DNA from 2 places in the Rhizobium sp. CFBP 13726 genome. Region 2 is predicted to be linked to the other one. Evidence: predicted binding sites of a transcription regulator. Region 2 holds the regulator's gene; the other holds the start of a gene.
What was found. Region 2 encodes PhoB, which activates phosphate uptake and scavenging genes when phosphate is short. Its sites were predicted from a motif close to TGTCATNNANCTGTCAT; they were not measured.

Region 1 (5,305 bases), on a different contig from region 2:
TTCAGCTTGCCCACGACCTTGTATGCGATGTCCGTATGGGTTGGACCACCGGTTTCGGCTGTTCCATGCATCGGCTTGACGTCGGCGCCGACCGGAAGAGTGACGGAAGCGCCGAGAACCGCTTCGCCTTCCGCGGCAAACAAGCGCCCCTCGCCAAAGCCCGGCGTCGTGCTGGTCACAAGCCTCGTCGTCGTTCCCACGATCGGATAGCCGGCAAAGGAATCGCCGAAACCGACGGGAGCTGCCCAGGCGACGCGCGGATCGGCGGCAAGTTTTGCCAGCACTTCTCCATCGACCAGCGGCAAGGGTGCCGGCTGCAGGAAGATCGACGAGAGGATCAGCTGCGTTTCGCTGCCGGAGGCGCCGATCACCAGATCGAACTTGTCGGCGGCACGCGCACTGCCGAGCCGCAGCGACCGTTCCTGCAGGGTCACGGCAACCCCGAGCGCCGTAGCTAAGGCAACCAGAAGCACCACGACGGCGCAGCCCAGCCAGAGACGCCGCAGGTCGGCGATGATAAAACGGATCATACCGGCACCTTCCCGACAACATCATCGCCGACGATGCACCCGCCCCTGAGCACGATGCGCCGGTCGAGGCGTTCGATCATGCGCTGGTCGTGGGTCGCCACAACAAGCGTGCTGCCGGCACCGGCCGCGACGGACAGAAGCAGATCCCCCACCGCCTCGCCGTTTTCGAGATCGAGGCTTGCCGTCGGCTCGTCGGCAATGATGATACCCGGCTTGCGCAGCAGCGCCCGGGCGATCGCCACCCGCTGCATCTCGCCGCGCGACATGGTCTCGACGGACTGACCGGGTCGCTTCAACCCCACGGTCTCGATCAGCTCATGCGCTCTTTTCACCAGATTCGGGGTCGAGACCCGCGAAAGCCGTGCCGGCAGCAGCACGTTATCCAGCGCCGAAAGACCCGCAAAGAGATGGAAATCCTGCATTACGAGACCCACATTTTCGGCCCGCCAACGGTCTCGCCGGCCTTCCGACAGTCTGGCAATATCCTGCCCACCCCAGATGACCTCACCGGTGCGAACACGCTCGAGCCCCGCAATGATATTGAGAAGCGTGCTCTTGCCGGATCCCGAACCGCCCGTCAGCGCAACGCGGCTGCCGGCGGCGATCTCGAGAGCATCGATGGAAAGAACCGGTGTCGCCAGACCGGGAAACGAGATGGCGAGAGATTGCACCTTAAGAGGCATCATGTCGTCAGACCGTACCGTATTCAGCCTGGCGGATCCGCAGCAGGCTCACGAAGCCGGTGTCCGGATCGGTCCACGAGCCCATCTCGAGCGTGCCGCGCACCTCGATCGTCTGGCTTGGCTGGGTGAATGTCTGCTTCTCATCGAGATAGACAACGACGATATTGTCCGGCCAGTCCGCATCGGTGGAGCAGAACGGGCAGATCGACATCGGCACTTCGGTCAGAACAAAGAACGAGGCTTCCGCCTTCAGCGGTGGCGCCATGAAACCGCGCATGGCGATCTCCTGGCCGTTCAGCCGCCTGACCTTGTCGGAAAATTCCAGACCGAGAACGCTGACCTTGCCATAGAGTTCGTCGAAGGAAAGGCCGTTTTCTGCGCGGGCGGTTGCGCCTGATATCAGCAGCGGCAGGCCGGCAATGATGCCAAGCGAGGTCTTGAGCATCTGGCGACGGTCGACCATCTCGAGCGCTCCCATGATCACTCTCCCTTGTCGAGCGCCGTCATCATCCTGCAGCTGAGGCATATCTTCAAGTCCCGCGATATCTGAAGTAGATAGGGGCACGCCTCAGGACATGCCCCCTCTTTAACCATGGTCGTTCAGACCCAGTCGGTCTGATCAGTTGGTCTGCTTGGCGCCCAGCGCGAAAGTCTCCGCGAGAACCTTGTAGACGTCGCTCTGCTCCATGTAGCCGCGGAAGCCTTCTGAACCTGGGCCGGCAGCCTGAAGCACGACATCGTCAACCGCATGGACGCCACTGTCGGCGCTTTTCGGAATGATGCCGGTCACGAGAACAGCGCCCGGGATATCCTTGTAGGCTTCGTTGGCGACATATTCCTTCTTCTCGTTCTGGATGGCGGGAACGAAGGGATTGTCGAGCTTCGGACGGAATGTCTCGTAATGATCAGGGCCGTTATTGGCGTTCAGGAACAGGCGCTTGGTAACATCGACCTTGTCAGGATAACCATCCTTGTTCTCGTCCATATAGTTCGGGAAACCTGCCTCGGCATAGGTCCCGACCTTTTCGCGCATGTCGTCGCCCGGCTTTTCATCGTTGACCGTACCGATGATCGAAACACCGTGGGTATGGTCGCCGGTGACGATGATCAGCGTGTCGGGGTTCTTGTCGGCAAATTCGCGGGCTGCGGCGATTGCCTTGTCGAATTCGATCGTATCGACGACTGCGCGGTCCCAGTCCAGCGGATGAGACATCTTGTCGATGTTGGCAGCTTCGACCATCAGGAAGAAGCCGTCCGGGTTCTTCGACAGCGTGTCGAGCGCGACCTTGGTCATGTCGACGAGGCCCGGCTGATCCGGGAACTTCGCCGTCGTGCCCTTTTTCAGGAATTCGCGGTCAAGCGTCGTGTCCATGTTGCCGGTGTGAAACAGGCCGAGGATCTTGCCGGTATTGGTGCCGGCTGCCGTTGCCAGTTCAGCCTTGCTGGTCGCAAGCATGTAGCCGGCATCCTTGAACAGGGCGATATAGTCCTTGTCGTCCTTGCGCTTGGATCCAGGCGTCGCCTGGGGCAGGAAGTAGGCGGAACCGCCGCCGAGCAGGACGTCCGGCTTGACGTCGAACAGCATGCCGTTGATTTCCGCCTTGTCGCCGCGCTTGCGGGTATGGGCGACGACGGCTGCGGGTGTTGCGTCCTGAACTTCTGCGGTCGTGACGATGCCGATCGACTTCTTCGTCTGGCGGCGGACCGCTTCCGCGTATGTTTCAACCTTCGGATCGTCCATCGAGTCAGGCGTGCGATCGGCATAGACGCCGATTGCGTTCACGGCTGTCTTGTGGCCGGTCATATAGGCCGACATCGTGTTGGCGCTGTCGGTGGCGACAGCGTCCGTCGCGGACGTCCCGACAAAGGCTGCCGGCGGGATGTCGTCCATTGCGAGACGACCGTTCGCCTTGCCCTCGGTCATGCCCTTGGCCATGATGCGGGCAGCGGTGCGATGCGCCACGGAAAGACCGTCACCGATCAGGAAGATCACGTTCTTGGCCTTTGGCTGCGCCGCGGTGCCATAAACGTTCCAGGTCACGCTCTTGGTTTCCGAACCAGCAGAGACTTCAACCTTGTAGTCGCCGGCATTCGCGATCGTCAGTGCGCGCAGCACGACGGCGGAACCGAGAACCTTGTCCTTGTTTTTCTCTTCTGCAACGAACTCGACATCCTTGCCGAACACAGACTTGTAGTCCTGGCCGTTGACGGTGATCTTGACGTCCTCAGGCTTTACGACCGAGCTGAACTCGACCTTGAAATCGAATGGAGAGCCTGTCAGGATCGTCGCCCGATCAAGCGGAAAGACGTTCGCGGCGTGGGCGGCTTGCACGCCGCCGGAAAGAATTGTGGTGGCTGCAAAGGCAGCAAGAAGCATACGCATGGAAAACCCCCGTCGTTGCGTCGCATAGAGGTTCGGGGATAGCCCCATGCCATGACAGTGCAATGACAGAAACGTGATAACGGCGCCGAGGTCCGATCGCATCAACCTTGACTCTGCGGCAAAATCTTTTATGAGCAGCTTTGGAAAAGGAGTGTCCATGCTTCGCCGCGACTTTCGCTTTGCTGCGTGCTATGACCTGGCAGTATCTGCCGGGCGGCTGGATGTTGCCCTTTCGGTTTCCGACAAAACCACGGCCAAAACGACGACGAAAATTATCGTCTGACGTCTCTGGCCACCGCTCTCTCCCCGGTACGGCCGGGGACAAGGAACACCGCGTCGCGCGCGACACGGGCTTCCCCCTCAGAAAACCGAGGAGAGACAGAAAGAGAGCAAAGAAATGGGTTTCAAGATCGCAGTCGCCGGTGCAACCGGCAATGTCGGCAGGGAAATGCTGAACATTCTCGCGGAACGTGGTTTTCCGGCTGATGAAGTCGTCGCACTCGCCTCCGCCCGCAGCCAGGGCACGGAAGTTTCCTTCGGCGACAAGACGCTCAAGGTTTCCAACCTCGAGAACCACGATTTCTCCGATACCGACATCTGCCTGATGTCCGCCGGCGGCGATGCCTCCAAGAAGTGGTCGCCGAAGATCGGTGCGCAGGGCTGCGTCGTCATCGACAACTCGTCCGCCTGGCGCTACGATTCGGAAGTGCCGCTGATCGTTCCGGAAGTGAACCCCGACGCCATCGTCGGTTTCTCCAAGAAGAACATCATTGCCAATCCGAACTGCTCGACGGCCCAGCTCGTCGTCGCGCTGAAGCCGCTGCATGACTTTGCCAAGATCAAGCGCGTCGTCGTTTCCACCTACCAGTCGGTGTCCGGTGCCGGCAAGGAAGGCATGGACGAACTCTTCACCCAGACGCGCGCCGTGTTCGTGGCCGATCCGGTCGAATCGAAGAAGTTCACCAAGCGTATTGCCTTCAACGTCATCCCGCATATCGATAGCTTCATGGAAGACGGCTACACGAAGGAAGAGTGGAAGGTTCTGGCCGAGACCAAGAAGATGCTCGACCCGAAGATCCGCGTTACCTGCACGGCAGTGCGCGTTCCGGTCTTTATCGGCCACTCCGAATCCGTCAACATCGAGTTCGAAAACGAGATCACGGCCGATCAGGCCCGCGATATCCTGCGCGAAGCGCCGGGTTGCCTTGTCATCGACAAGCACGAAGACGGCGGTTACATCACGCCTCTCGAATGCGCCGGTGAAGACGCGACCTACATTTCGCGTATCCGCGAAGACGCAACCGTCGAAAACGGACTCAACATCTGGGTCGTCTCCGACAACCTGCGCAAGGGTGCCGCGCTGAACGCGATCCAGATCGCCGAACTTCTGGTCAATCGCGGTCTGATCAAGCCACGCAAGGTTGCTGCTTAATAAGTAACGTACTTTATTAAGCAAATCCGCTTAGAAAGCCCCGTCAGAAATGACGGGGTTTTTTCGATTCGTCTCTCTTCACGAACTATTCATGGGAAGATGAATTGCGATTATCCGCCACTGGGGTCATAAGGCCGAATATAGCGCAATTCTTCCGGAAGCTTTCGGCCAAGCAATCCGGACTTTCGACGGGTTTGACCGCATGATGAAGACTATTCTGGCAGGATTGATCGCAGCAGCAACGCTTGCAACCGCAGCCCCGGCCTTTGCCGCCGCC
Region 2 (5,305 bases):
CGGTGGGTGCAAACGCCCTCAAGGAAGATCAGGACGTCAACGTCGCGGAGCCGGTGAAATACACCGCTTCCGGCAGCGTCGTCGTGCCGATCTCGCGCCGTCTGTCGCTGACGGATCTCACCGAGCGCACATGCAAGTGGCCGGTCGGCGATCCGCTGACGGACGACTTCCATTTCTGCGGTTGCGATGCGCAGGATGCGTCGCCCTATTGCAAATATCACGCGAAGCTTGCCTACCAGCCAGTGCACGAGCGCCGTCGTCCGGCTGCCCGCGCGTCCTGAGTCAGGCGGCTGCGGAAACAAGATCGAAGGCGGGCTCTGGCCCGCCTTTTGCGTTTTCGGCATGGCTGACTTGCGCTGAAAAAACTTGCCTCGCACTCCCTGGGCTCCTATTTCGGCCTCGAGAGAGGACGACCTCCCCCTGAATGGGCATAACGCCGGGACGACCCGGCATGAACCGCACCTAAAGGGGAAGATCATGCGCTCGATAAGAGACCGTATTCGCCACGCCATCAGCTTTGAAATCATCGGGCTTCTGATGATGGTGCCGCTCGGCGCTTTCGTCTTCGACATGCCGGCCGAACATATGGGCATTGTCGGCGTCGTGTCTGCGACGGTCGCGACCGGCTGGAACTACCTCTACAATCTGGGTTTCGACCGCTTTCTGCAGGCGCGACGGGGTACGACGCTGAAGACGCCTGCCTTGCGCATTGCTCATGCGGTGCTGTTCGAAATCGGTCTGCTGGTCGTGCTGATGCCGTTTATCGCGTGGTATCTGCAGATTACCCTTCTCCATGCGCTGACAATGGATATCGCGATCGCGCTGTTCTACGTGGTCTATGCCTATCTCTTCAATCTTGGCTACGACAAGCTGTTCCCGCTGCCGGAATGGAAGACCCAGGAAGCCGCCTGACCATCAGAGTTTCGGACGGTGCAATACGCCAGTCCGATGGAAGCCTGAATGTCTCGGCAAACCCGATCTCTCCGGCGCGCGTGATCCGCAGAGCCCGGGTTTCCTCTCGGCGGCCGATCCAGCCGACGCCAAGAGCGCGGTCCAGCAGCGCCGCACCCATTTGTCCCGCCAGATGCGGCCGTCGCTCGCTCCAATCGAGGCATGTCCGGCAGAGCGGGCGTTTCGAACGGGTCAGCTGTTCGAGATCGATCCCGAAATCACAAAAGAACCGTCTGCCCTCGTCGGTGATCAGGCCGGCTCCATCGCCGAGCAGCATGTAGCCGCTTCCTGTTAGGGCATCGGCGAGCGCGATGGCGAGACGGCCGGCCATGTGATCGTAACAGGTGCGGGCAAGCCGTAACGCTTCGTCTTTCGGGCCGACAGGATGATGGCGCTTCGGCCCATCCGCGGCGACTGCCATCAACGCGTGGATCGCGTGCGCGACTTCCGGAGAGGCAAGTCGGTAATAGCGGTGCCTGCCCTGCTTCTCGACCTCGATCAGGCGAGCCTGCGCCAGTTTGCCGAGATGGCCGCTGGTGGTCTGCGCGGTGACGCCGGCGTGGCGTGCCAGTTCGCCCGCCGTCAGCGCCTGTCCGCCCATCAGCGCGGACAGCATGTTGGCGCGTGCAGCATCGCCGATCAGGCTTGCAACTTCCGCAATCGTATTTCCTGAAACCATATTGGGCATGATCCAGTTCTAGCACCGGAAAACTTTGCCGTCAGCGGTCAACGGTTCGGCCGTCGTCGAAGCATTTCTTTTCCTGGTTCCGCTAAGAGGGGCGGAGATTGCATTCATGGGGACAGGAACTGGAATGGCGGACACCAAAACAAGCATGGCAACGGATCTGTTGCTGCTCCTCACGCTCGCGACGCTTTGGGGCGCGTCCTACACGCTGATCAAAGTCGGTGTGGAGACGATTTCGCCTGTCACCTTTATTGCCGTCAGAACACTGGTCGCCGGGCTCATTCTCGCTGCGGCACTACGCCTTCGCGGATTGAAGCTGCCGACCGACCGGCAGACCTGGAAGCTTTTCACGGTTCAGGCCTGCCTCAACAGCGCGGTCCCCTTCACCCTCATCGCCTGGGCCGAACAGACGACCGATGCGGGCCTTGCCACCATCTTGAGTTCAACGACGCCGATCTTCGCCTTTCTGTTGACGGCGCTGATCACCCGCCATGAAAGCGTCTCTGCGGCCAAGCTGTTTGGAGTTGCCGCAGGCATTGTCGGCATATGCCTGATCGTCGGCATGGAGGCGCTTGCCGGCTCGGGCGAGAGCCTCTGGGCGCAACTCGCCATCGTGGCGGCGACGATCTGCTATGCGGCGGCTGCCATCTTCGGCAAGAATTTTAAAGGATTGGACCCGATGATGCCCGCCGCGGGATCGCTGATTGCAGGGGCGGCCATCCTCATTCCCGTGAGCCTCGTGGTCGATCGGCCCTGGACGCTGACGCCCAGCGCCGATTCCATGCTCGCCCTGTTGGCGCTGGCGGTATTTTCGACGGCGCTGGCCTTCGTCATCTATTTCCGGCTGGTCCAGACGCTCGGCTCCGTCGGCACGACGGCGCAGGCCTATCTGCGGGTGCCGATCGGCGTTGGCATCGGCGTCGTGTTTCTCGGCGAAACGCTTGCCTCGACAGCCTGGCTCGGTCTCGCCTGCGTCGTGACCGGCGTGATTGCCATGACGCTGCCGGCTAGGAGACGCGGTGCTCAGGCTTCCATCGAGTAGCCGGCACCGCGGACCGTGCGGATGACGTCCTGCATGTTGGAAAAGTTGAGCGCCTTCCGGAGGCGCCCTACATGCACGTCGACGGTACGCTCGTCGACATAGATGTCATGGCCCCAGACGCCGTCGAGCAGCTGCGAGCGCGAAAAGACGCGGCTGGGCGACGCCATCAGGAATTCCAGAAGTCTAAACTCTGTCGGCCCGAGGCGAACTTCGCGGCTCTTGCGGTGAACGCGGTGGGTTTCGCGGTCGAGTTCGATGTCGCCGCATTTGAGGACGCTCGACAGCACTTCGGGTCGGGCACGGCGCAGCATCGCCTTGACGCGGGCCATCAGTTCCGGCGTCGAGAAAGGCTTGACCACATAGTCGTCTGCGCCGGTGGCAAGCCCACGAACGCGCTCGCTTTCTTCGCCGCGCGCCGTCAGCATGATGATCGGCAGGCGTTCCGTCTCCGGCCGCATACGCAGGCGACGGCAGAGTTCGATGCCTGAAACGCCCGGCAGCATCCAGTCGAGAATGAGAAGATCCGGAACGCGCTCCTGAAGCCTGATTTCCGCTTCGTCACCGCGAAGCACGGTATCGACCTCGTAACCCTCGGCCTCCAGGTTATACCGAAGGAGGACGCTGAGGGCCTCTTCGTCTTCCACGACTGCGATCTTCGGCTGCATTCCGACTTGCTCCGTCACTCGTCCCGAACCGCACTTAGATCCGCCAGATCCGCTCGCGCTGCTTCAGGTCATTGGTTTTGGCAGTTATCGTCCCGAAACCGGCAGGCGATTTCGGGAGAGCTGCATCATGTCCCGGCGGAGCCGAGCATGTTGGACGTATCGTCCTTCGGACGTTCGCCCTCCGGCTGTGCGCCGGTCGCGATGTAGTAGATGGTCTCGGCGATATTCGTCGCGTGGTCGCCGATGCGCTCGATGTTCTTGGCGCAGAACAGGAGATGGGTGCAGGTGGTGATGTTGCGCGGATCCTCCATCATGTAGGTGAGGAGTTCGCGGAACAGCGAGGTGTACATCGCGTCAATCTCTTCATCGCGCTGGCGGATGATTTCGGCTTTTTCCGCGGAGCGGTTGGCGAAGACATCAAGAACGTCCTTGAGCTGCACCAGCGCCAGTTCGGAAAGATGCTCCAGACCACGGGCGAGCTTGCGCGGGACGCCTGTTCCCTGCACGGCGAGCACGCGCTTGGCGGTGTTCTTACCAAGGTCGCCGACGCGTTCCAGGTCAGCTGCAATGCGCAGCGTGCCGATGATCTCGCGAAGGTCGGCCGCCATCGGCTGACGCTTGGCGATGGTGACGATCGCCTTGTCCTGGATATCGCGCTCGGCGTGGTCGAGAATGACGTCGTCCGAGATGACCTTCTGGGCCAGCGCCGAGTCGGAGTTGACGAGCGCACGCACGGCATCACCGCACATCTGCTCCGCCAGACCGCCCATTTCGGAAATCCGGCGGTTCAGGTATTTCAGTTCCTCGTCATAGGCCGAGAGAATATGGGTCGAAACCATGTGTCTGATCCTTGATGTCTGCAGTTGCGGCTGACGGGTTCTGCGCTCGCATCAGCCGAAGCGGCCCATGATGTAATCCTGGGTGCGCTGGTCATCCGGATTGGTGAACATCTTGTCGGTATCGTTTTCCTCGACCAGGTGGCCGAGATGGAACATCGCCGTGCGCTGCGAAACGCGGGCCGCCTGCTGCATCGAGTGGGTGACGATCACGATCGTGTAGTTGGCGCGCAGTTCGTGGATCAGTTCCTCGACCTTGGCCGTGGCGATGGGGTCGAGTGCCGAGCACGGCTCGTCCATCAGAATGACTTCAGGCGAAACGGCGATCGCACGGGCGATGCAAAGGCGCTGCTGCTGACCGCCGGAAAGGCCGGTACCGCCTTCATGCAGGCGATCCTTGACTTCTGCCCAGAGGCCGGCGCGCTGCAGGCTTGCCTCGACGATCGCGTCCATTTCCGTCTTGCCGCGGGCAAGACCGTGGATGCGGGGACCGTAGGCAATGTTCTCGTAGATCGACTTCGGGAACGGGTTCGGCTTTTGGAACACCATGCCGACCCGGGCACGCAGCTCCACGACGTCGATTTCCTTGTCGTAGATATCGTCGCCGTCGAGCGTGATCTTGCCGGTGACGCGGCAACCCTCGATCGTGTCGTTCATGCGGTTCATCGTGCGCAGGAAGGTGGACTTGCCGCAGCCAGACGGACCGATCAAAGCAGTGACGGTATTTTGGCGGACATTCAGGTTCACGTCATAAAGAGCGCGCTTGTCACCGTAATAAACGGAGACATCCTTGCCGATCATCTTATATGCAACGTCGTTCATTTTCTTGTCCAGCGCCTTCTCAGCTGCAGCTTCTGACATCATGTTCATTGCTTCCCCCTTCCTCTACCAACGCCGTTCGAAGCGGCGTCGCAAGAGAATTGCGCCAACATTCATCAAGATCAGGAACAGGAGCAGGATCATGATCGCTCCCGAGGTTCGTTCAACGAAGGCGCGTTCCGCCTCGTTAGCCCACATGTAGATCTGTACCGGCAGCGCTGTCGACGGATCCATCGGCGTGGTCGGATAGTTTGCCACGAAGGCGACCATGCCGATCAAAAGAAGCGGCGCGGTTTCGCCGAGGGCG

Region 1: IFT66_RS21570 (alkaline phosphatase) is a predicted target of PhoB. The motif match lies at 3,648-3,664, and genes of this name have one in related genera.

What each region holds. Positions count from the first base shown of each region.
Region 1 is NZ_JACYUU010000006.1:155,308-160,612, forward strand. Features, by position in the region: gene IFT66_RS21555 (FtsX-like permease family protein) at 1-530, opposite strand, end outside; gene IFT66_RS21560 (ABC transporter ATP-binding protein) at 527-1,216, opposite strand; gene IFT66_RS21565 (hypothetical protein) at 1,221-1,691, opposite strand; gene IFT66_RS21570 (alkaline phosphatase) at 1,833-3,596, opposite strand; gene IFT66_RS23790 (hypothetical protein) at 3,754-3,879, shown strand; gene IFT66_RS21580 (aspartate-semialdehyde dehydrogenase) at 3,994-5,028, shown strand; gene IFT66_RS21585 (lytic murein transglycosylase) at 5,231-5,305, shown strand, end outside.
Region 2 is NZ_JACYUU010000003.1:376,110-381,414, reverse strand. Features, by position in the region: gene IFT66_RS15900 (GcrA family cell cycle regulator) at 1-281, shown strand, start outside; gene IFT66_RS15895 (PACE efflux transporter) at 478-912, shown strand; gene IFT66_RS15890 (ArsR/SmtB family transcription factor) at 851-1,639, opposite strand; gene IFT66_RS15885 (DMT family transporter) at 1,764-2,678, shown strand; gene phoB (phosphate regulon transcriptional regulator PhoB) at 2,660-3,343, opposite strand; gene phoU (phosphate signaling complex protein PhoU) at 3,469-4,182, opposite strand; gene pstB (phosphate ABC transporter ATP-binding protein PstB) at 4,234-5,049, opposite strand; gene pstA (phosphate ABC transporter permease PstA) at 5,065-5,305, opposite strand, start outside.